One region of the Alicyclobacillus sp. TC genome, then DNA from elsewhere that is predicted to be linked to it. Evidence: a T-box and tRNA genes for the amino acid it is inferred to sense, from the RefSeq annotation. Region 1 holds a T-box; the other holds one or more tRNA genes.
The links. A T-box is a leader RNA that pairs with one kind of tRNA and senses whether it is charged. The one in region 1 lies ahead of FY534_RS05665 (valine--tRNA ligase), so its partner is inferred to be a tRNA-Val.
Positions count from the first base shown of each region.

Region 2: it has a tRNA-Val gene. The T-box ahead of FY534_RS05665 (valine--tRNA ligase) is inferred to sense a tRNA for this amino acid. The anticodon was not compared.

Region 1 covers NZ_CP044434.1:1,177,220-1,189,739, reverse strand. Annotated here, with positions in the region: gene FY534_RS05700 (hypothetical protein) at 1-669, opposite strand, end outside; gene FY534_RS05695 (resuscitation-promoting factor) at 860-1,813, opposite strand; gene FY534_RS05690 (type IV pilus twitching motility protein PilT) at 1,979-3,028, opposite strand; gene FY534_RS05685 (prepilin peptidase) at 3,045-3,686, opposite strand; gene FY534_RS05680 (hypothetical protein) at 3,889-4,068, shown strand; gene murC (UDP-N-acetylmuramate--L-alanine ligase) at 4,205-5,608, opposite strand; gene FY534_RS05670 (bifunctional folylpolyglutamate synthase/dihydrofolate synthase) at 5,653-6,942, opposite strand; gene FY534_RS05665 (valine--tRNA ligase) at 6,958-9,645, opposite strand; T-box leader at 9,721-9,929, opposite strand; gene FY534_RS05660 (hypothetical protein) at 10,011-10,508, opposite strand; gene FY534_RS05655 (hypothetical protein) at 10,712-10,873, shown strand; gene FY534_RS05650 (LysM peptidoglycan-binding domain-containing protein) at 10,980-12,401, opposite strand; gene hemL (glutamate-1-semialdehyde 2,1-aminomutase) at 12,519-12,520, opposite strand, start outside.
Region 2 covers NZ_CP044434.1:858,266-870,785, reverse strand. Annotated here, with positions in the region: gene FY534_RS04155 (3-hydroxyacyl-CoA dehydrogenase) at 1-458, opposite strand, end outside; gene FY534_RS04150 (malate:quinone oxidoreductase) at 526-2,091, opposite strand; gene FY534_RS04145 (RNA-guided endonuclease InsQ/TnpB family protein) at 2,438-3,007, opposite strand; gene FY534_RS04140 (helix-turn-helix domain-containing protein) at 2,965-3,303, opposite strand; gene tnpA (IS200/IS605 family transposase) at 3,312-3,710, opposite strand; tRNA gene FY534_RS04130 (tRNA-Val) at 4,013-4,087, opposite strand; gene FY534_RS04125 (cold-shock protein) at 4,233-4,433, opposite strand; gene FY534_RS04120 (hypothetical protein) at 4,755-5,147, opposite strand; tRNA gene FY534_RS04115 (tRNA-Leu) at 5,268-5,353, opposite strand; gene FY534_RS04110 (acetate uptake transporter) at 5,580-6,170, opposite strand; gene acs (acetate--CoA ligase) at 6,318-8,264, opposite strand; gene FY534_RS04100 (hypothetical protein) at 8,505-8,807, opposite strand; gene FY534_RS04095 (HelD family protein) at 8,920-11,070, opposite strand; gene FY534_RS04090 (hypothetical protein) at 11,107-11,352, opposite strand; gene FY534_RS04085 (hypothetical protein) at 11,379-11,903, shown strand; gene FY534_RS04080 (phosphotransferase family protein) at 11,915-12,319, shown strand; gene hemZ (coproporphyrinogen dehydrogenase HemZ) at 12,274-12,520, opposite strand, start outside.

The DNA of each region.
Region 1 (12,520 bases):
AGATTTTTCTAATTTTTGTTCTTCGGACAACAGTGCTGTTGGCTCCAAAGCCATGTCCAATATATGATATTGTCTGCTGCCATCTGTAAAGTGTATTTCTGTGGATAAACCGATGCCCTTCACTTGTTTTTGATGTTGACCAGTATATTCCATTGCCCATACTGTAAAACCAGGAAATTGCAATAATGAATGATGACCTGTTTGTAAAACTGGCACTTCTTGTGATGCAGCAGGTTCTGTCTCAACGCGATTTATAGAATGATACTGGATGATATGACTCCAGATGAGAATCATACATCCAAAAATGAGACCTGTAATCATTCCAAGCTGAAATTTTTCTTTTGAGGATAAAAAAAAATGAATTTGACGATTTAATAATTGCTTTAGCCAATCTCCGAATTTACTATTTTTATGAGAATGAAACGTTTGATGAAAAGATTTATGATGCATATACTCTACTGGATTAGCTGCGCGGAATATATGAATTGGTTTTAAGACAGGTGGCTGGTTTGCATTGACTTGGTCGATTTTTTTGTCTTTCTTATCCGATTCGATTTCATTTTCTTCAATTGGAAGCCCATTTTGTTGAGCTACAACCCATTCTTCTCCGCCCACTCGGACTAAAGTGCCGTATGCGTAATTCGATTTTTGATAGGAAGGCTTCTCCATAGATGTCCATCCCCTTTTTTTACCTATCCAAATTGACTGGTATCTATTTTGAAAGATAGGACATTCTATGAAAAACCATCTAAAAATAGAATGAAAAAGTAGCCTTGAAAGGCTACTTTTTCATCTGGTTCAGTTTTACGTGACTCCGCTCACCCAATCTCAAAAAATCTTTAGTTAAGAATATAGGCAGTTACTGTCCGCGCCCCCACGCGTCCGCCAAGGCGGCATTGGCCATACAAATGTCTATATGATAGCCAACAATAGCACTACCTGTATCCTCTGCATGCACAACCCCAATTCCCGGGATATAAAGTGTCGTGCCATAGGGTATGACATTCGGATCGACCGCAATCACACCCGGTCTAGCGAGCCACCCAGTTGAGGTGACCCCTCCTTCTACATATGCCGTGGCTAAAACGGTAATTTCACCACTAAACATGCCAGGAGAATAACTTCTGCTCGACACTTCATAGGTTTGAGGAGAAGTTCCAACCAAAACAATTTTTGATTGGGGTTGACGAATCCATTTACGTTCAACATGTTCACTGACCAGCTTATTATTTACAAAATTACGGATTGTCTTCACTTGAAGCAACCCTTTCACACCGTACGACAGCACCTGCGTTTGCCCAACAAATAATTTTTGTGTTCGCCGTTGTATGGTCTGAAATGGTATCTCTTGTAATTTTGTATATATTTTCTGCTGGTCTTTTTGTATAACAATTTCACTGTGGTTGACGATGGGTTGTGACAAAGGTAGAGATACTTTATCACCAGGCTGAAGATGGATATGATCCATTTCCAAAACTTCGTCAACATTTTGCCCAAAAGTCCATACAGTTTGCCAATGCCCTTGATTATCAATTTTCACCATAGCCGGAGTTTCAATTTGAATAACCATGCCTGGTTGTACAGGGGTACTCAATCCAGGCTGAACCCAATCATGATGATTCAATTGATAACCATGTTCTCTTAAAAAAGAAGCAACTGATTCTTGATGTTCTGTTTGAAACACAATGCGTTGCCCATTGTCATCCACTGTAACTTTTCCCGGAACTTTTGCGCTCGCCACTGTGCCAAGCGAAACCAACATTGCTGTAGCGCCGAGGAATGAGTACAGTACTTTAGACTTTGGAATACGCACTCCACCACCTCTTCTCATGGATATACCGAGAAAAGGGTGATATTCAGAGCCACATTGGGTGTTAGTATACCTATATCAGGGACAAAGTGCAAACCAGATAAAGGTTACTATCTCTTAGTAAGCAATCCCTCAACTCGGTTGTACAAACAGCTTGATTGCTATTCATCATAACGAACGGTCTTTAAAAAGTTTGCCGAAAGTTGTCATAGCAACCCTATCAGCCTCGAAAAAAATTTGTTGCTTTTCTAGTAATTCACGAATATGCATTTCCATGGTTTGCATTCCTTCTTCACGAGAAGTTTGCATAATCGACCGTATTTGATGAACTTTTTCTTGTCGAATCAAGTTGGCAACAGCCGTATTACCGATGAGAATTTCATAGGCAGCGACACGTTGCTTGTCTGGTCCACGAAATAGTTTTTGCGCAATCACTGCTTGCAGAATATTAGCTAATTGAACTCTTATTTGTTGTTGCTGTATAGCGGGAAACACGTCAATGATTCTTTCAATAGCACTCGTCGCATCTGGAGTATGCAAAGTAGTGAAAACCAAATGGCCAGTCTCTGCTGCAGTGATAGCTGTAGCCATAGTTTCGATATCACGCATTTCACCCAGCAACAAAATGTCTGGATCTTGGCGCAAAGCTGACCTTAGTCCATCCGCGTAACTGTTCGTGTCTCTTCCTATTTCTCGCTGTTCAATGAGACATCCCATATGTGAATAGAGAAATTCGATAGGATCTTCCAAAGTGATAATTTTTTTCTTCTGGGTTTGGTTAATATGCTGGATCATTGCAGCGAGTGTCGTCGATTTACCCGATCCTGTAGGACCCGTAACAATAACAAGACCATGACTAAGTTGACAAAGATGTAAAAAAATTTTAGGCATATTCATCTCGGACAAGCTCGGTATTTGACTAGGTACAATACGGATGGCAAGTGAAAGTTGTTCTCGTTGTATATAGGCATTTATACGATATCGAAACTTATCATGAAGGCTATAAAGCATGTCGATATTTTTTTCCTTTTGCAACTTAGCTAACTGCTCTTCTGTCATAATCAACTTAGCAAAAGAACGGATGTCGTCCGACTCTAACTCACGTTCAATGGCAACCAGCACGCCTTGAATGCGTAATATCGGCGGAGAACCTACACTTAAATGAATATCGGATGCGTTGTGCAGGACAGCCTTCTCCAATAACTCAAGGATATTCAAATAACACACCTCTATTTCAAAGAATTGAAATATACCAATGAGTGATTTGTTGTCCCAAGAGCATCCAAAAAGCTGTCGCTGCAGTGATAAAAGGAACAAAAGGTATAGCTGTTTTGGCATTCAATTTTTTTATAAACAACAAAGGAATACAGATAATGCAACCAAAGAAGGAGGCAAGAGATAATATCCATAAACAACCTGTTATCCCACATACCGTCCCTATATTGAGAAATATCAACGCATCGCCAAATCCCATTTTTCTTCGGCTCAATAAAATTAAAATAAGAATCAGAAAAAAACCAAAAAAGGCAGAGATAATTTCCAGCAAAAACGAAATATGAAGTAAAAAAATCATCAAAACAAAAAATACTAGAAACGCGAGTATAGAAAGTGGAGCAGAAATAGAATAATTGATTCTATCACCGCTTGCCAAAACGAATAAAAATGCAATTAAGATGAAATAAATCAAAAATTTGATGATATAAACTTTTGTGGTGGAAATTTCTATCCATAAAGCTTCAACCAGAGTAGCATATGCCAATATCCACATAGGATAATAGAATGAACTTTTCAATTGATGAATGACATGTTTAGAGCTATCCACAAGAGATGCCGCAGAATGTTGAACCAGTTTTTCTCCAACTGCTATACAAAACAAACCTATCAAAGATCCCAGTATAAAAATAACAAAAGATTTAAAATACAGAAAAAATACGAGTTTACAATGCAGCCAAACCACCCCCGAAAAAACATATCTCAACACATTTTCGTCAAATTCGACTTTTCCACCTGTTTTCAAAACGATGGATTGGACAAACTATGGTAGAATAGAGTCAGAGCATTAAAAAGGGGATGAAAGAATGCCGTTTTTTTATTATCTGGTCTGGGGATTAATCGCTATACTGGCCATTGGCGTTCTATCTATATTTTTGGCTTTCTTTATTAAAATAGCTATCTTGCTGGCTTTGATTGCATTTGCATATTACTGGTTTTCCAAAGCAGTTTATTATCGTAAACAGAGAAAAAATTGGCGACATTAAATAATGAAATACATTTTTGCGAAATAATTTAAGAAACAATAAAAAGAGAGCCGTTTGATGAAAGCGACTCTCTTTGCTTATGCACTAAAGCTTGTTCTAACAAAGTCTAAATGGACAGACTGTTTCTGTATAAAAACTAAACCAATGCTCTTGCTTCACTTGGATTGCTTTTTAGTGCTTCGCTCAGTCGATGGGCAACTTGCCATATATCACCTGCCCCCATGGTTAAAACTAAGTCTCCGGGTTGCACCGTACTTAACAAATACTGGAGTACTTCATTTTTTGTTTTTAAAAAACGGACAGATGGATTACTTTTGACTCGAATCTGTTCTACCAAGCGTTCAGCCGTGACACCTTCTATTCTCCTCTCACCGGCCGGAGAATAAATATCTGCTATGACCACCTCATCCGCACCACTAAACGCTTGCGAAAATGCATCAAAGAGGAAATACGTTCTTGTATATCTTTGCGGTTGAAAAACGGCTACAATTCGACGCTTGGTTGCTTGAGCCGCTGCAATGGTAGCACGTATTTCTGTTGGATGGTGAGCATAGTCGTCAATAATAAGAATATTTTGTACATCCCCAATAACTTGAAATCGACGTTTGGCACCATGAAACTCAGAGAGGGCTTGCGCCATTTTTTCAAACGTTAAACCAGCTTCCAACCCAACCGCTAGGCAAGCCATGGCATTCATAATATTATGAATACCAGGCAATTGTAACCTCAGTGTACCCAGCACTTCTCCATTTAATCTGATTTCTGAAATACTACCGCGATCGATCAGATGAATCGAATGAGCAGTAATATTTGCTTGTGAATCTGGATTAGCTGAAAAAGTAACCACTCGGCAGGGCGCGCTTGCCGCGAACTTCTGCATATGCGGGTCTTCCGCCGAAGTAACCAGTAAACCATTTGGCTGGATTTGCGACACAAACTGTTGATACGCATTCAAGAGATTTGAAAAATCCCCGCCATAGTGTTCCAGATGATCTGGCTCTACGTTAGTAACGACTGCAATATGGGGATGGTAATGAAGAAAAGAGCCATCACTTTCATCAGCCTCTGCTACCACATAGTTTCCACAGCCAGCACGTGCGTTTTCTCCCAGGTTGCTTACAACCCCACCAATGACAAATGTAGGTTCACACTCGCACCGTTCCATCATATAAGCAATCATAGAGGAAGTTGTTGTTTTCCCATGTGCTCCAGTGACTGCGATCCCCATCCGGTCTTCCATCAGCCGCGCGAGCATTTCCGACCGATGCAAGACCGGAATATCCCGCCTTTTGGCTTCCATTAGTTCCACATTATCTGGTGCAATCATGGTATTGTAAACTACGACGTCTGCACCCGCCACCTGCTCTGCACGATGGCCATAAAAAACTGTGGCTCCCCGCTCCTCTAAGCGTACAGCCAATTCCTGTCTGGAAACATCTGAACCGGACACTTCAAATCCCATATCCATTAATACTCGCGCAATCGCACTCATTCCATAGCCGCCAATGCCCACAAAATGCACGTGCTTGAACGATTTCACGCGCATCACCATCCCATCTGCAGAAATTGCCCAACACTATCCAGTTAGTTAAAAATAGCATGCCTCGCTTCATGAACCGTATACAAGGAGCCGCAAACCAACGCAAACTCGCCTAGGTTGACAGCTCGCTGCATCGCTGCAGGAATTGATATAGCTACTTCGACAGATTTCGACGGATACCTTTCACGAATCTTATCAGCTAGATGTTCTTTTGCAAAAGCTCGGCTGGTTTGCGGTGCAGTCACTATCACGTTTGCAGCATCCGGCACCAAAATATCAATCATTCGATCAATTTCTTTATCCGAAAGAATTCCTAAGACCAATGTCCATTCAACATTCTCTCTACCACACCTCGCTAACCAAGCAAGCATGGTTTTCAAGCTGGCCGCTGCTCCTTCTGGATTATGTGCTCCATCTAAAATAAAAGTTCGATTCTGCCATTGGAGCACCTCAAAGCGCATTGGCCACGAGACACGGCTCATAGCTTCACGCAGTGCATGCGCATCAGGCAGCAACCCGATGGACTCCAGCATAGCCAGCGCTACTGCTGCATTTTCAACTTGATGGGCGCCGTGTAACGGCAAAAAAATGCCCCCTATATCGCAATGCAATCCCCTGTAAAATAGCCGCTGTCCCAGCAGTTCCATCTTTTCCAATATGGCAGCCACATCACGTCCTACACGAATTAATGGGGCTGTTTGTTGCTGCGCAATCGCTTCTATCACACGGTACGCAACATCCTGCGCAGCGGTGACTATCGGGACGTTCGATTTTATAATGCCAGCTTTATCATAGGCAATATGCCGCAGAGTGGGACCCAGTATTTCCACATGATCCATGCCTACATTTGTTATACAGGTAACCAGCGGTTTCACTACATTTGTGGAGTCATAACGTCCACCGAGACCTGTTTCCCATACGACATGTGAAACTTGTTGCTCTGCAAAATAAAGTAAAGCCATGCCCGTCAGAACCTCAAACTCTGTTAACGGATCGTCCCCATCTACCCGTTCACAAGCCGTGCGGACACGCTGAGCCAATCGAAAAAAATTCTTTTCGTCTACAGGCTGCTTTTGTAGCGTAAACCTTCCCCGATAACCATCAAAAGAAGGCGAAGTAAATGTACCCACAAGATGGGTAGGATTGGCCATGAGCAACGAAGTCAGCATTGCTGCAACTGAACCTTTTCCGTTTGTTCCAGCGATATGCAAAAACTGCAGTCCTTGCTCAGGATGATGCAATTCTTCTAGCAGTTTTTGCATTCGCTCCAAACCAGGCCGAACGCCAAAGCGTTGCCTGCCTTTAAGCCACGCTTCTATACTTACTTCTGCCAAGAATCGTTCTCCTTTCTACTGCTCCATTGCAGCCACTGCACGCAATCGCTCTTCCACTGCTGACAATCGAGCCTCATAATCCTCTCTTTTGATTTTCTCAGCTTCTACAACTTCTTGAGGTGCACGAGCAAGAAAATTAGGATTGCTAAATTTTTTGTCGATCCGCTCTATTTCCTGTTGCCAACGACGCTTCTCTTGTTCAAGTCGATTTTTTTCCGCCGCCAAATCAATCAATCCAGCCAGAGGAATAAATATTTCTGCACCCGATACTGCCAGTGCAATAGCCTGCGAAGGCGGCTCTATATCCATTTTGTTTTCTAATTGTGACGCATGACAAAGCTTTTGGATATAGTATTGGCCCTGCTGAAAGCGTTCCATTGCTTCAACCGAAAGCGGCCGGATAAGAAGGGAAATCTCCCTGCTCGGCGGAATATTGCGTTCACTGCGAATATTTCGCACGCTGCGAATCGCTTCTTGAATGGAACCCATCAATGTATCGCAAGTATCATCGATCCACGCCTGCTGTATTTGCGGCCAATCGGACGCAACAAGCAACTGACCGTTTCTTTGTGGCAAGTAAGACCAAATTTCCTCTGTAATAAATGGAATAAAAGGATGAAGCATTTGTAACAGTTGTTGCAGGACTTCGTACAGAACTGTCTGTACTCGTTCCTTATCGACAATGGACTCTCCATAAAGCGAGATTTTAGCCATTTCTATATACCAATCACAAAAATCATCCCAAGCAAAATCGTAGAGTACTCGTGCTGCTTCGCCAAACTCAAACTCTTCCAGTAATCTTTGAGCACTTTTATTCGCTTTGGCCAGACGATGCAATATCCATCGATCGGCAATATCCATTTTATCCCAGTCGATGGTTCTTGCTTGAAAACTATCGGATAAATTCATGCGCACGAATCGAGCAGCATTCCATAACTTATTCATAAAATTGCGGCTGCCTTCAATTTTCTCCATACTAAAACGCTGATCGTTGCCCGGTGACGTGCCAGTAGCTAGACAAAAGCGCAACGTATCTGCTCCATACTGCTCTATAATTTCTATCGGATCGACACCATTGCCAAGACTTTTCGACATCTTTCGACCTTCAGAGTCGCGAATCAGACCGTGAAGAACAACGGTTTGAAACGGCATCTGGCCGGTGAATTCTAATCCCATAAATACCATCCGTGCTACCCAGAAAAAGATAATGTCATAGGCGGTCACCAAAACACTAGTCGGATAATATTTCTGATAATCCGGCGTATCTGTATCTGGCCAGCCTAAAGTAGAAAAAGGCCAGAGTGCTGAAGAAAACCACGTATCCAATACATCTTCATCCTGATGGATATGGGTACTCTTGCAATGCCCGCAACATGTAGCATCTTCCAGTTGAACTGTCGTACCGCCACAGTCGTCACAATACCAAGCAGGAATTCTATGCCCCCACCAAAGTTGCCGGGAGATACACCAATCTTTAACATTTTCCAACCAATGCACAAAAACTTTTTCAAATCGAGCCGGGACAAATTGTAATTCTCCACGATGGACAAACTGCAACGCTGGATCGGCTAAGTTTTGCATACGCACAAACCACTGCAAAGAAAGAAGCGGATCGACCACTGTAGAACAACGACTGCAGTGACCCACAGCATGCACAATATCAGTCACGTGAAGCAGATAGCCCTGCTTGCGCAGTACATCCACAACATCTTGGCGTGCTTCTAATGCATTACGTCCAGCAAACTCCATAGCCAGTTCATTCAATTTTCCATCCGATCCGATACATTGCAACTGGGGCAATTGATGACGGAGTCCCACTTCAAAATCGTTTGGATCATGCGCTGGTGTAATTTTCACACAGCCTGTACCATACTCTCGATCGACAATCGGATCGGCCAAAATAGGAATCTCACGACCACTCAAAGGCAGAATAACCGTTTTGCCAATTAAGGAACTATACCGTTCATCATTTGGATGGACAGCAACAGCTACATCCGCAAAAAATGTTTCAGGACGTGTTGTAGCAATCACCACTTCACCTGAACCGTCTTTCAAGGGGTAGCGGATATGATAAAGTTTTCCCGGTAATTCAATATGCTCTACTTCAATGTCAGAAAGTGCTGTGCCGCATCTGGAGCACCAGTTGATGATGCGGTTACCGCGGTATATTAAACCTTTCTGATAAAGTTCCACAAAAACGGTGCGCACCGCTTGAGACAGACCTTCATCCATCGTGAAGCGTTCTCGACTCCAGTCTACCGAATCCCCAAGACGGCGAATTTGTTCAGTAATGGCCGATCCGTACTTGTCTTTCCATTCCCAAACTTTTTCTACAAACGCCGTTCTGCCAATATCGTGACGAGACTGCCCATTCTCTTGCATCAACATTTTTTCCACACGTGTCTGCGTAGCAATGCCCGCATGGTCAGTTCCAGGCAACCAAAGCACATCTTTACCTCGCATACGATGATAGCGAGCCAGAATATCTTGCAATGTATGGTTCCAGGCATGACCTAGATGGAGCACTCCTGTGACATTGGGAGGTGGAATCACCATGGAAAACGCAGGATGAGGTGAGCTACTATCCGCTTGGAAAGTTCCTGACTTTTCCCACTCAGCGTAAATTTCACGCTCGACTTCCTGTGGTTGAAAATGCTTGTTCATTTCTTGTGAGAACTTTTCTGTGGATGATGAATTTTGCATAAGAAACCCTCCGTTCATGTTATAGGATGACTCATTTCTTTCGTCGCTGCTCTGGACACAAAGAAGCCTTTCGTCCTTCAGGACGAAAGGCTTCTTCCGCGTTACCACCTGAATTTCCCAAGAAAGAAAAACGCAATCTTAGGACACTCGACATTGATAACGGGTATGACCCGGCTATAGCAGCTCAGAGACGACGTTCAAAACGGCTACCGAAGAACCTTCCAGCTAATGGTTCTCTCTCTGAACGGTTACACGTTTTTACTCCTTCTCATCAACGCTTTTTATCCGAAATTGAATTTGGTTGCTCTATCATACGAGAACAAACAAGACTTTGTCAAACCTTCATGGCATCTTTTTGTATGACTTTACTTTTTGCGCCGTCCAGGATGGCGGCGTTTCTTAATTCGATGAACACGGACGGGTGCTACAGTTGTCTGAGCGCTTGATGATTTTTCTGCCCGGCGTTTCTCTAACTCTGCTTTTTTTCTGTCGCTCCATATGGAAACGCGTAAATAGAGATAACTGAGTGCCAAGGCGACGACGAAAATCAGCAAATTTTGCCCTAAAGTATACCATATACCACCTTTTTCCGTAATTTCCAGACCAATTGTAAACTGCAAAATCAATCCAAGCAGAAACGTAGTTGTGACACCCGCAAACGTATTGGCCAATCGACGTTCTGTCAAACGCGGAATAATGAGCCACATCATGAGAATCATGGCAAACTCTGAACTAAACATGAGCGGATAATGAACTGTATAATAAGCGACTGCCTGTAAAACAGCAAACGACACAGATAAGATGGCAAGATATCGAATATGGAAGCCTCTCCAAGTGCCTCCATCCATCCACGAATTCGCCATTACCCCATCTCTCCTCTCAATCCTGTCGCCCATTCTAGCAAAGCTCAGAAAGGCAAGTCTAGCGAATATTGTTCTGCATGTCCAATTTTATGCGAAAAAAAGGGGTACATGCTCACCTATTTGCATATATATCATACGCAAAGTATATATTCGACGAGCTAAGACGAGCTATCCAGATAAGATTTCGCCAGGAGGTGGTTGGCATGGGTCTGTTTATCATGCTGGCACGTTTTGTCAAATTAATGTTGGCAGCAGCCATCATGCTACTTTTCTTTCGCGCTTTAATTTGGCCCAATACACTGGACCTTTTGATTCTTATGCTTCTCTTTATTGTCTTTGCAGTTACTTTTATTGGGGCACCATAGCCAGGTTGAATAGATATTTAACTTTGTTGGCAAAAAAACATCAGGCATAGGAGAAATCACTATGCTGATGTTCGCTATCGAAGTTATTCTTTTCAGAGCATCATTCTTAAAAATTTTGCACGTTTGCCAAACGTATCGGGGTGTCCGGTATAAGAAGGGTTTGACCCACCCAAATATCTTCTGTTTCCAAACGATTGACACGAATCATTTCACTTTTCAAGACGCCAACGCGATCGGCCACCATTTGCAGCGTCTCGCCTTCCTCGACTACAACATAGCGTAAGGTATAAAACCTTTCGGGAGCATTGAAATCGACAAACGACCAAAGACTTTTATTATCCATAGAACGTTCAAAAGACGTCTCCGGTTCCTGAAAAGCTCCATTGGAAGGGGAAGGCTCAACTACCGGCTCCGTGCGAGTCTGTTGGATACGCCCTGCATCTTTACTGAAGGCAAGATTGGCGTGAAAACCAGAATCAGAAAAGGCCCGCGAAGCAGAGAAGGAAATAGCTTCTTTTTCCTCGAATTGAGCTTCTTGTTTTTCACTCAACTGATTCTCAAACGAATACTCGGCCAGCGGCTTTTGTTCTTCCGTATCACTCACCACAAAACGGTCAAGCGCTTCTAACTCTGCGGCAGCACCAAGAACCGTAGAATCAGCAGAGCTGTTTATATCACTTGGTGTTTGATTTTCCTTATTGCCCCTGCTTTCTTTGGACTCATTGACATCTTCTTGTATTTGCAAGCCATGCCCTGCACGCGCTTCACTCAATTGCTCCGTCTCAAGGGTGACTCTATTCAACCGTTCAGCACTGTCCCCCTCTTCCTCAGGATCCTCCATACCGCGTACAGGAAATGGTGTGTCCTGACCCTGGTCCTGCGCGTTGAAGGATTGCTCCGCGAATGTGTCAGATTCAACATTGCTTACTGTGTCTGACATCAAACTCTCGGACTCAGAGGCTTCCGTTTCTCCCCGAAACTCTCCAACCCATGCATTCGTCTCTTTCATACCTTGACTTGACAGTTCGTTTACATGTGTCGATTGAGGCCGATCCGGCAAAGATACCCATAAATCGCCAATCTCTTGTGCACCACATTGGAAATGATATCCACCTTTATCCACAAGACCGGCAATTTGTAAATTCCCTTGTACACGAAGCCAAGAATCTCCCGATACATCTAATTTCCAACCAGCAAGTCTGCTTTTTACATTCAGAACACCATTCGGTTGAGCATGAACTGGAACTTTTAAAATAAAGGGCAAACGATGATGGACATGAATGACCGGATCGTCATCCATCACAATTTGAGTGTTCTTTCCCTCTGATGACTTGCCCTTTTCTTGGGACGCCAAGTACCCCGCAAAAACGATAGCGCCTTCGAGCACATAAGTATCTTCAACGCGATCGAAAGAAATAACTTCCGTTGCGACAGTAGCGTCCTCCACTCTGTCTCCTTCGCGAACACTATCCATAAACACTTCTTGGTCTATGGCTACGGAAATCATGGGTGTTTGCTGATTCTGCATCGCCTAATACCCCTCCTTAAACAGCAGGTCTCTCCCTGCATGTTTATGAAGTGGGATATGCTTTTATGTCCTTACAGCAGCGTTCACACACATGGATAAGCGAAGGACGTTCTGCAGTT
Region 2 (12,520 bases), 320 kb from region 1:
TCTGCCGTGTTATGAATCCAAATCGAATTGGCAAAATGCAGAGCCAGAAATTTTTCTGGTCTTCCTGTGAATTCCGCAAACTGACTCGGCACAAATGTAGAAGAATTAGTAGCAAAGATGGTTTTAGGAGGAGCCACCTTGGCCAAGTGTTTATAAAATTCCGTTTTGATTTGGATCACTTCTGGTACAGCTTCAATGAGTAAATCTGCCTGTGCAATAGCCTCTTGTAAATTGGAACTGAAATAAATTCGATGAAAAGCATTTTCTACATCTTGTTGAGATGCCCGCAAGTCCTTTTGATACATGTTCATTAGTTTTAGAATTCGTTCTTTTGCTTTCGACAATGCTTCTTCGTTGAGATCATAAACAGTCACATCGAATCCCTTAAAAGCAGTTTGAAACGCAATCTGACTTCCTAACACACCACATCCCGCAACTGTTATCTGCTGAAAAACCAAATTTATCCCCCTTTAGGTGATCAACAGGAAGTAAATGTATATCCAAAACCTGGATCTACACGTTCGATTACTCTGTAATATATCCTTCAGCTGTTACAAAACCATCCTCATAGCTCGGAGATTGCAAATCCTCGGCAGAAACAGTATGTTCTTTATCCAAACCTAGAGATTTCGTTGTATCTTCAAATATCTCGCGGAACAACTCTGGATTTTCTGCCAAAGATAGACCATAAGACGGAATCATTTCTTTAATTTTAGGTTGCCATTCTGGCATACGTTGCGGAAAACATTTTTCGAGTACTTCCAGCATGATATGGACCACTGTAGAAGCGCCAGGTGAAGCTCCGAGCAAAGCGGCAATCGAACCATCAGCTGAGCTGACTACTTCTGTACCAAACTGGAGTGTCCCTCTACCACCGGTTTTCGTATCTTTGATAACCTGTACACGTTGTCCCGCCACGACGATATCCCAATCCTCACTCCTAGCATTCGGTATAAATTCCCTTAGTTCTTCCATACGTTTCTCATTAGACAGCATGACTTGCTGAATTAAATATTTCGTCAACGCAAACTCTTTAACGCCCGCCGCTAACATCGTGAGAACGTTATGAGGTTTGACCGTCCGAATCAAATCGAAATTTGAACCAGCCTTTAAGAACTTGGGTGAGAAACCGGCAAACGGTCCAAAAAGTAACGATTTTTTGTTATCAATATAACGGGTATCCAAATGCGGAACCGACATAGGAGGTGCTCCAACTTTGGCTTTTCCATAGACTTTAGCGTGATGCTGCTCAATAACTTCCGGATTATGACAGACCATAAAAAGCCCGCTGACAGGAAAACCGCCGATGTGCTTCGCCTCGGGAATCCCGGTTTTTTGTAATAGGGGAAGACTTCCTCCGCCAGCACCAAGAAATACAAACTTTGCCAAATGACTTTCTGTTTTCCCTTGAACATGATCATAAACTTTTAGTTCCCATAGATTATTGCTGGTTCTTTTGATTTTTTTAACGCTATGGTTGTATTTAATTTCAACTTGCTCTTTTTTCAAATGCTCAAACAACATCCTTGTTAAGGCACCAAAGTTAATATCCGTACCTGAATCAATTTTAGTGGCCGCAATAGGCTCGTCCGAGGTGCGACCTTCCATAATCAGCGGTATCCATTCCTTAAGTTTTTCAGGGTCATCTGAGTATTCCATACCTTGAAACAAATGGCTATTCGATAAAGCTTCATATCGCTTTTTCAAAAAATTTACATTTTTTTCGCCTTGTACTAGACTCATGTGTGGAATGGGCATAATAAAGTTCTGTGGATTTTGAATCAAATTACGATTCACAAGAAACGACCAAAATTGTCTGGACAATTGAAACTGCTCATTAATTTTAATCGCTTTGCTAATATCCACTGTTCCATCAGGATTTTCAGTAGTGTAGTTTAATTCACATAGCGCTGAATGCCCTGTTCCAGCATTATTCCATTCATTAGAACTTTCTTCCGAGGGCCCTCCGAGTTTTTCGAAAACTTTAATATCCCAATCCGGGGCCAATTCCTTGAACAGTGTTCCTAGCGTTGCGCTCATAATTCCAGCACCGATTAAAATTACATCCGTCACTTTTTGCATGCTACTCATAGTTAACCTTCTTTACATCTGTATATTTATATATCTACATATAGAATCGATGTTCTGAGACACTTCTTTGAAATAACATGCCATAGGAACATCTTTTTATTCTTCATTAACTTTACTGTATCACAGACCATTCTAAAATTCGATGACTTTGTCCTGTTGACACAAGCCTTTAGGCAACTACCCACCCTCTATACTAAAGCGAGGACTGAATGTAAAAATGCCTAAAATCATCATTTCATCATTATCGTGACCACTCCCCATGCCTAAAGGCAGGAGCTTCTCAGAACACGCATGACGCAACCGCCTACGTTACGTTCTGAAGGCTCAGTCCGAGCCAAAAGAAACGTTATCCAGCTAAGGCACGTTTCAAAATGTTTTGTGCGGCATTTATGTCTCTGTCTTGAACGTATCCGCAGTGTTCGCAATGGTGCATGCGTTCCGACAGCTTTTTAGAGACGATTTCCCCGCAATTCGAGCAGGGTTGACTTGTGTTTTTGGGATCGACTAGCACGACACCACGACCAGCTTCTTCCGCTTTGTACGTGGTGTACCGCACAAGTTGATTCCAAGCCGCATCAACAATGCTCTTGGCAAGATGGTGATTTTTCTCCATGCCTTGTACGTTTAGATTCTCGAAGGCAATCAGCCCATATGAATTGACCAATTTTCGAGATACTTTGTGCGCGTAGTCTCTACGTTGATTTGCGATATGCTCATGCAATCTCGCCAGTTCTCTGATGGCTTTGCGGCGACGAGCAGCCCCCTTTTTCTTGCGTGATACGACTCGTTGCTTCCTGTGCAATTTCCGTTCGGATTCCCGCGGAAATTTCGGGTGTTCGTAAAATTCCCCATCGAACGTAATGGCAAGATGCTTCACACCAAGATCGATCCCAACTGTTTCTTTGGACTCAGGCAAGGTATTGGGTTCCACTTCACACGACGAAAGAAAGCTTGAAAGGCTTTGTCAAGCCGTTTTACCACGTCTTGTAATACCTGCGAATGAACCTGCTTCAATGCTGGAATGTACTTTTTGCGCTCATTCAGCGTATTTGCCTGATCATAGTAATTTAGCGTGGTCTTGTCTGTTTCATAGGCGAACCGCCGTTCGTCAAGCAGGCGATTGTAGAGCAGGCGACAGCGTTCTAAGGTCAACTGAATTTTCTCTTCTTGCTCCTTCGCGGGGTAAAGTCTGTACTTGTATGCTTTTCGCATGATCGACCTCACCTCGATTTCTGCTCTTCGATATACTTCTTGATCACGTCCAGTTGAACAGTGCCCACCGTAGCGACAAAGTAGGCATTCGTCCATAGGGAAGGCAATCGACTTTTTAGTGATTTGAATTCATCACGAAGAACTTTGGAAGTGTATCCCTTGAGTTGTTTTACGACTTTGTGAATGCCATATTGCGGATCACACTTAATGAGAAGATGAACATGATCAGGCATGATTTCCATTTCAACGATTTCCGCCGAAATGTCGGTTGCCTTTTCCGAAAGCAACGCCTTTAACCTTGCATCAATGGGTTCAACAAGCACTTTTCGGCGATATTTCGGACAAAAGACAACATGGTATTTGCAGTCGAACGTGACATTTTGGTTTGAATCTACATCTCGAATCATGACGAATCACCACAAATAGTATAGTACAATACATTAGATACCACAGTTCTATCTATTGTTTAAAAAGATTCGCCTCACGGCGAGCGCCTTATATCCCCATAGCTAAAGCAAGCGGTTTTACGGCCCATTTGATAAGAGAATAACCTTTTTGTTTAATAGGGGCCCTAAGATGGAAAAGCTGATTCTTCGGTAATTGTGTTCTGTCAATGACCGATGTCGCCGTATAATGTGACAAAGACCGCCTTTCCTGTGTTCACAGGAGGCGGCCTTTGCTGTGCGCATTATTGCTTTAACTCTTTCAATGGTGCGGCTGACAGGAATCGAACCTGTGACCCCCACCGTGTCAAGGTGGTGCTCTCCCTCTGAGCTACAGCCGCATGCTTTGAGTCAACGGGAACTACTATAACGCAAAACACGCTCCTATGTCAACTCATAAAGAAAATGGATGACTTTTTGTCATCTTCTATTGGCAAAATAAAAACCGACGAACAAATGCTCGCCGGCCACAGTCCGAAAAAGGAATTAAAATTTCACAACGTTTGCTGCTTGAGGACCTTTGGGACCTTCAACGATTTCAAAGGAAACATGCTGACCCTCTTCCAAGCTCTTAAAACCGTTGCCTTGGATGGCGCTGTAATGAACGAATACGTCATTGCCACCTTCCACTGCAATAAAACCATAACCTTTTTCAGCATTGAACCACTTTACGGTACCTTCGTGCATGAAAAAAACCTCCTAGAGCACTAAAACGTGCACATTCATAAGACCAGCAAACACCGCAAAGGAGTATCCTGAGACTTACACAAGCAGCAACGAATAATTTCGCTGTGGCCTTGATGTAAAAAAACCGATTTCCGGGACAACGGACACCCAGAATCGGCTATCGGTCGTACGGGAACTCTAAAGGATTGTTTGCATAGTTCATTATCATCATAACTCATTTTCTCTAAAAGTAAACCCCATATGCATAAATTTTTCGAGAAATAGCACAAACCAATGGAGCCGACCAAAGCCGGCTCCATGCGAAAAGATGGGAGATGGAATCTATTCTTTAGGGTCGTTTTCTATTGGACGCGCCAATCCATCTGAAGCCGCTTGTGGAGGATACTCCGCTTCATTGATTGCAACCGAACCAAACTGATTCTGTTCCGAATGAGTTGCGTCAGTCTGTGTAGTAACATCATTCGCAGATATAGATTGGATTGCACTCTTTGCACTCGATTGGATATTGGCACCCTGGTACTGGTGAGCCAGCAGCAAAGACAAAATGCTAAACAATGCGGCAAAACCATTGGCAATTTGGTTCACTTCAGTCGATGTGATGATATGGATACCAAAAGCGTCAAGAATCAACTTTAGGCCAGCCAATATACCTACAACCAATGTATACAAACGACGTGATTTCAAAATAGATACAAGTTTTGAACTTCCACTCACGTCAAAAACCTCCTTGACATTTCATCTATTGGGGAAATCCCGTTAGACATACTATGTCGAAAGAGGTTTTCTGTGAGGGACAAAATCCACTTCTGAAAATCATAAAACAAAAATACTCAATGGTGCCGAAGGCGGGACTCGAACCCGCACGCCCTTACGGACAAGCGATTTTAAGTCGCTAGCGTCTGCCATTCCGCCACTCCGGCAAGCAACCATAACGATAACATGGATGGACAAAAAAAGTCAACCAAAAACGAGAAAAACGATAATATTTTCTGAACAACACTACTTAACCCACATTTTATTCCTGAAAAATCCGATTAAAAATAGCCTACTACCTGATGCATATTCTCCTCACAGAACAGTCGCATCAGGTAGTAAGAACTAACAGTAACCAGATATCATCCCATTTTTATGAATTCGAAACGCAGCTTAATGCGCAGTTGTAACGAGGGTTGCAGAGTCTTGCTGAGACTTGGCCAAGGGTTTACCTAACGGTAGTACCGTTCGACCGGCAGTTGCATTAATAACAGTAGCAAAAGATGTATAAAGAGCAAGAATGCCACAAAGCAATCCAACATATCCACCCGCTGTTGAAGACATGAGATGGAATCCATTCAGCGCCAGTAAAAAGAAGGCAATCCATAGACAAAGAAACACAAAGAACAAAGCCCGGCTAAGATAGAAAGTCCCAAACCATAGGAAGAGTGTCAAGATGCCAAAAAAGAGCAGGTAAACACCCAAGCCTGCTGTTGTCCCAGATTTAACAATAAAGTAAAAAGAAATCCAGAAAGCACCATATGAAGAGAAGGCAGTAGCACCAAACGTGTTGCCTTTACGAAATTCCCACATTCCTGCCAATAATTGAGCACCACCACCATAAGCAAGCGCCAATCCAAGAACGACTCCAATTGCACTTGAACTAACAATGCCCGCATTAATTAAAGAAAGAATGCAAGTTGTAATTCCGAACCCGGCAAGACCAAGCGGCCCTGGATCAGCAATTTTAATCTGTTCTGACATGTTTCATCCGCCTCTCTTTTTCTAGAAATCCCCCATTGGAAACAGACGACTACCGAGATCAACAGGAAAACCGCTCTAGAGAAACCGCAGCGCCAAGTCATCCCCCTTTCTGTAAAGAAGAAACGTTCAGCCAAATCCTGATAAAATTTAGTCTGACTCTTTATATCGAGATTTCAATTCATCAACCACAGACGGATCGGCCAATGTTGTCGTGTCACCCAAGACTCGACCCTCTGCAATATCCCTTAACAATCGGCGCATAATTTTAGCACTGCGCGTTTTAGGAAGTTCTGCTGTGAAAATAATTTCTTCCGGTCTGGCCATAGCGCCAATTTTCTCAACCACGTGCTGTTTCAACTCAGCCACCAAGTCTTCGCTTGATTCCACTCCCTCACGCAATGTTACGAAAGCAGTGATAGCCTGCCCCTTGATTTCATGCGATCGACCAATCACAGCCGCTTCTGCTACAGAAGGATGGGAAACCATTGCGCTTTCTACCTCTGCTGTACCAATGCGATGACCGGATACATTGATGACATCGTCAATCCTGCCTAAAATCCATATATAACCATCTTTATCTTTGTGCGCTCCATCTCCTGGTAAATAAACACCCTCAAACTTACCGAAATACGTGTTGCGGAATCGCTCATCATCACCCCAAACTGTCCTTAACATGGATGGCCACGGTTTGCGGATAACCAAATAACCGCCATTTCCTGGTTCCACCGGTTGCCCTTCTTCATCTACCACATCGGCAAAAATACCTGGTAACGGTTTGGTGGCCGAACCCGGTTTTGTCGCAACCAAACCTGGTAAAGGAGCAATCATGGCACATCCGGTCTCCGTTTGCCACCAAGTATCCACAATTGGACATCGACCTTGACCAATATGCTCGTGGTACCACATCCAAGCTTCAGGATTGATGGGTTCACCAACAGAGCCAAGCAAACGCAAACTGGAAAGATCGTGTTGCTTGACGTATTCCGGACCCCATTTCATAAACATGCGAATCGAGGTGGGGGCAGTATAAAGAATCGTAGCTCCGTATTTTTCACAAATATCCCAAAAGCGATCTCTTCCTGGATAATCTGGAGAACCTTCATACATCACCACAGTGGCCCCGGCAGACAGTGGCCCATAAACAATATAAGTGTGGCCTGTAACCCAACCGATGTCTGCCGTACAGAAAAACACGTCGTCATCTTTCAAATCAAATACACTGCGCAAAGAGGTATTCGCACCAACCAAGTAACCGCCAGTGGTATGAACAATCCCTTTCGGTTTTCCAGTTGTTCCAGAAGTATAAAGCAGGTAGAGAATATCCTCAGCATCCATCGGTTCAGCAGCTAACGGTTCACGAGAAACTTTAGCAGCCAACTCTGCCCAATAAATATCACGATTCTCTTTCATTTCAATGCCAGCGTCTTTACCAAAACGCTCAACAACTAACACTTTTTCAATCGGCGTATCCACAACAGCTTCATCCGCATTTGCTTTGAGAGGAATCGGTTTACCGCGGCGATATCCTGCATCAGCTGTAATGAGTACCTTTGAATCCGCATCCAGAATGCGTTCTCGAAGCGCCTTAGCTGAAAATCCGCCAAATACGACAGAATGGACAGCGCCGATTTTAGCGCATGCTAACAGAGATATAGGAAGCTCTGGTATCATCGGCAAATAAATAGTAACGCGATCGCCCTTTTTCACACCAAGAGATTGCAACATCCGCGCAGCCACATCTACTTCCTTCTGCAACATTCCATAAGTTATTGCGCGGCTGTCTCCAGGTTCACCTTCCCAAAAGATGGCTACTTTATTTTTCTTTCCTTTCCTTACATGCCTGTCAACACAGTTGTATGCTGCATTTAACTTACCGTTTACAAACCATTTGGCATGCGGAGGATCCCATTCGCAAACGCTTTCATAAGGTTCAAACCAATCTAAATAAGTTGCCTGTTCAGCCCAGTATTCTTCCGGGTTTTCACTGGCTCGATCATAGATGGATGGATCAGAAAAATTGGCCTGTTGACGAAATGACTGGGATGGTTCAAACAATCTTTGTTCCTGTAAAAGTGTATCGAGATGATTAGACATAACAGGGCTCCTTTCTCCACTCTTTTTTCGGCCAGTGAGAATAGCCGAATCACTAAAAGGAAGTATCTAACTTACTTCTTACTCCTATATCTATCATATATATGCGTAAACGTCTATCAAAATAATATGACGATTGAGTTAATTCCCGCCTGCTATTTCTCTAATCCATCATCTATAAGTAGGATGAAATGAAAATATCCTCGGGCTTTAAAGCACCGAGGATAAAATGAGAAAAATTTTTTACCAACCCCATCCCCAGGGACCAGAAGCTGCTGCAAGTCCCGCCAAGGCTCCAAACCCAAAAAACATGGCAGGAAAGAAAATTTCCTCTAACTGCATATCTTGCGGTTCATGAAGTGCATTCTGGCCCTGCAACTCATTGGACTGAGCGGAAGCAAGCCGTCCACCGGGGCGATGGGGCAAAAGATAGATGCCTTTCGTGGTGACAGAGTGCAATACTCCATGATAAACCGTTCCATTCAAGTGATGCACATACACCGATTGGCCACGCAGGCGAATGGCGTGATGATACAACGGATGCATTGATTTAACCTCCCCTAAGCACATATTGGGACTACAATGTAGACTATGTGCTCAGGAGAGAAGCGGAAGGGGCAGATGCGGATTGGACAATTTACACAGAAGCTGATTTTTCTCAGTCAAGGCTATGGAGAGCCTGGGACAAAAGAGGTGAAGGTTCGCGTTCTGAATACAATACAGCGAGTCGATGCAATGCTCTCGTACTGGCCACATAGAGAAGTTTAGCATACGATTCATTGCCTGGATAAAAGTGTTGACTCACATCAGTCAAAAGAACAGCATCAAATTCCAAGCCCTTTGCAAGATAGGCCGGCATAACCGACAGTCCTCCGCTAAATTCTCGCTGATCCCATGTAACCTGAGTGGCCTTGTATCCAGTCGACTGCAACAAATCTGCATAGTGTTGAGCCAGTTCTTCATTAGGACAAAGCACAGCAATGGAGTGCATTCTCCCTTCACTTTGCCAACTATCTATGCACTTTAGCAACTCTTTTTGCTGAGCTGTTTGATCAGTGTAATGCAACAAATTCACAGCCTCTCCTGATCGATATACGGGGACAGGAAGCGGCAAATGTGGATAGGCAGCAATTGCAGATTTAGCAAACTCGACAATTTCTTGTGTCGATCGATAACTGACTTGTAATTGGAAATTTTGAACACTCTCTTCAGAAAACAAGCCAGACAGTTCTTCCCAATTTTGAACCCCGCTATAGGAATAAATACTTTGAGCGAGATCGCCCAAAATGGTAAACGAATCTGTTTGGCAATAAAAACGCAGGATTGCTAATTGTACAGGTGAAAAATCCTGAGCTTCATCAATGACCACATGCTGTAATTTTGCATCCGGTTGAACACCATAGAGCACAAGGCGCAGATAGAGTAAACTGGCTAAGTCTTCCGGCCAAATATAAATGCGCTCACCGCGTTTTCGTTTTACCTGCGACAGAGACTGCTGCCAAACCTCTGGCATCAGATTTTGATACATTGTCCACTCGTCCAACGCAGGCCATAATTTCAAGTAACTCTGGTACGCTGTGTTTGCTGCCTTTTTCAATTTTTTCTGCCGATCTTCTGCTTGAACTCGTTTATACTCCATATCCATCCAACGTTTGACACGCGCCTGTACACGCATCACTCGAACGGCTAACGCATAGTGTCGGTAATCCTCTGTAAACCATTTGCGGATCCAATGAGCCTCAAGCTGTACTCCAGGCCAAGGTGTAAAAGTGACGTCAGGGACAGACATTTGTTCTGCTTCAGAGACAGCTTGTTGCAAGCGTTTCAGCCAGGCCAACCGTCCTTTGGCGTAAATGGTGGCGAACTCGCGACTTGCACTATCCATCCCTGTTTCAAACCATCTTTGAACACGCTGACCCTCAGGTATCAATTTAAATCGATAATCCAATTCACGTAAAGCGAATTCACTGAAAGTTGTTTGCAAAACACCACCTACACCAAGCTCCGGCAAAACTTCTGAAATATATTCCATAAACATTGGATGAGGTGCAAAAATGGCCATTTTTTCTGCCTTCAACTGCTCACTATGCTGATAGAGCAAGTACGCCAGACGGTGCAAGGCGACTGTGGTTTTGCCCGATCCGGCTACACCTTGAATAAAGATGGCGCGATTTTTCTCAGCGCGAATAATGGTGTCCTGTTCTGCCTGAATCGTGGCGACAATGTCTCGCAAACGATTATCTTTTCCTTCTTGTAAACGGTAGAGTAAAAACTCATCTGTTACTTGTCCATTTTGTTCTCCACGAACAAACGAATCCACTACTCTTTCCAATTGACCGCGACGAATGGCAAGATTCCGTTTTCTCCAAACTGTTCCACTGATTTCACCATCATGAGCTTGATAGGTGGCTCTGTCTTGCCCAGCATGAGCATAAAAAATACTGGCGGCTGGAGCACGCCAATCCAGGACTCTTATCGTTCCGTCTGTATCATCCTGGAGACCACGCTTGCCGATATACCATATTTCCGGCTCGACTTGACCATCGGTTTGAAAATCCAACCTACCGAAGTAAGGTTCCTGAGTGCTTCTGCGCAATGCATCGATTCTCTCATCACGCAAACGATCAACCGCCTGCGCAGCGACTTCATCAGCTGTTTGTGGCTCACGTTCATCATTGGGAAATTCTCGCGGAATGTTTTCTAATCTTTTCAAAGACTGATCGATCCACGCTAATGTTTCCTTCAACTTGCTTGCTTCTTCTTGAATTAACTGATCTGTAGCGGACGTAGTGGCTGACTCAGTCTCCACCGGTTTCCCCTCCTGAATCCAAAATAGAAATGAAAGTCATGGACGACGTTGATGTTGACGGCGCTCCCATCTGTCAAGCCATTTTTTTGACCATTCTGCCATTCCTAAAACCATGGCCAACCGGCCAAGTACGCTAAGAATCGGCTGAAGAGTAAAATAGACAGAAAGTGCTAAAAAGGATAGGATAGCCAGACAGATAAAAATGAGCACTGCCAGCACAACAAGGATGATAAGCAGAACATGTGTCACTGTATCACCTGATTCTTTATCATTTTTAAGCAATGTGGCCTGCGGAAAAGAGGGATAGGATGAAAAAACAGTTGCTGTGGTTCACGAAGCAATTGGAAGCAGAGAACAGGATATTGCTGCAAGCCACACCCATCTCAATGGCAACGACAGCAAACGTCTATCATCTTACTTTAAAGTCAGATCGAGAAATTTTAGAGGCATTTGTAAAGTGCCCTCCGGAGACTGAGAACGAATGGATGGTTTGTAAATATATTTATCCTTTCATTTCAGAATTCACCCCCCAATTACTGGGTATCTATGAAGAAGGAAAGCACCGTGCTATTTTGCTTTTAGATGAAAGCGTTCCAGAAAAATCATCAAACAAACATACAACAGACTTGAATCTATATCATAACACAAACGATGAGTGGATAACAGATGCTCTTCCATTAGTGCTGCGTATGCACCTTGAATGCAGTTCATACACTGAACATTGGCTTCAGGCAGGCTGGACATCCATTCTTCAACCTTACAAACTTGAACCATGGAGAACCCGTGGTTTGACTGCACTTGAAGAAGCGTACCAAACTGGTCAATCCCTATAGAAATAGAATGGTTGAATCAACCTCGTCTCTGGTCGTACATTAATGAAACTTATCAGGGGCGGACAACTTGGACACATGGAGATCTTCACCGTGCAAACTGGGTACATAGCAGGCGGGGATGGTTGTTGATTGACTGGGCATATGCGTATGTCAGCACGCCATATCGGGATATGGCGATGTTACTTTCGGAAGCTGCCAACCTTCATGCAGCCTGCTCTCTGTGGTCTAACTATGTTACGAATATGAAAGAAGCAGGCTGGAAGCTAGAAGAAAAGTTCTTTCTGCTTAGTTTGGTCGATCACGTTGTAATGATGATAGGCTTTTTACACCTTACAGAAAACGATCCAGCAAAAAATGAAAAAATGCAGCATTACATGTCATTGTTAATGGAACTAGCAAAAGCGGCCGCTGAATGATGCGTGTTCTTGTCCCATATTTTTCGAAACTGAGTCATCTTGCGGACAATGACTTCATCTATGGTCTGCACATAAGTATGGGGATCGCGTGGATTAGCAAACCGTCCTGTTACTTTGCCATCCGATGGCCGAACCCATTTGCTTACAGCTCCTCCACCAATGCCAAGAATGGTTTGTTTCTCCTCCATAATCAACACATTA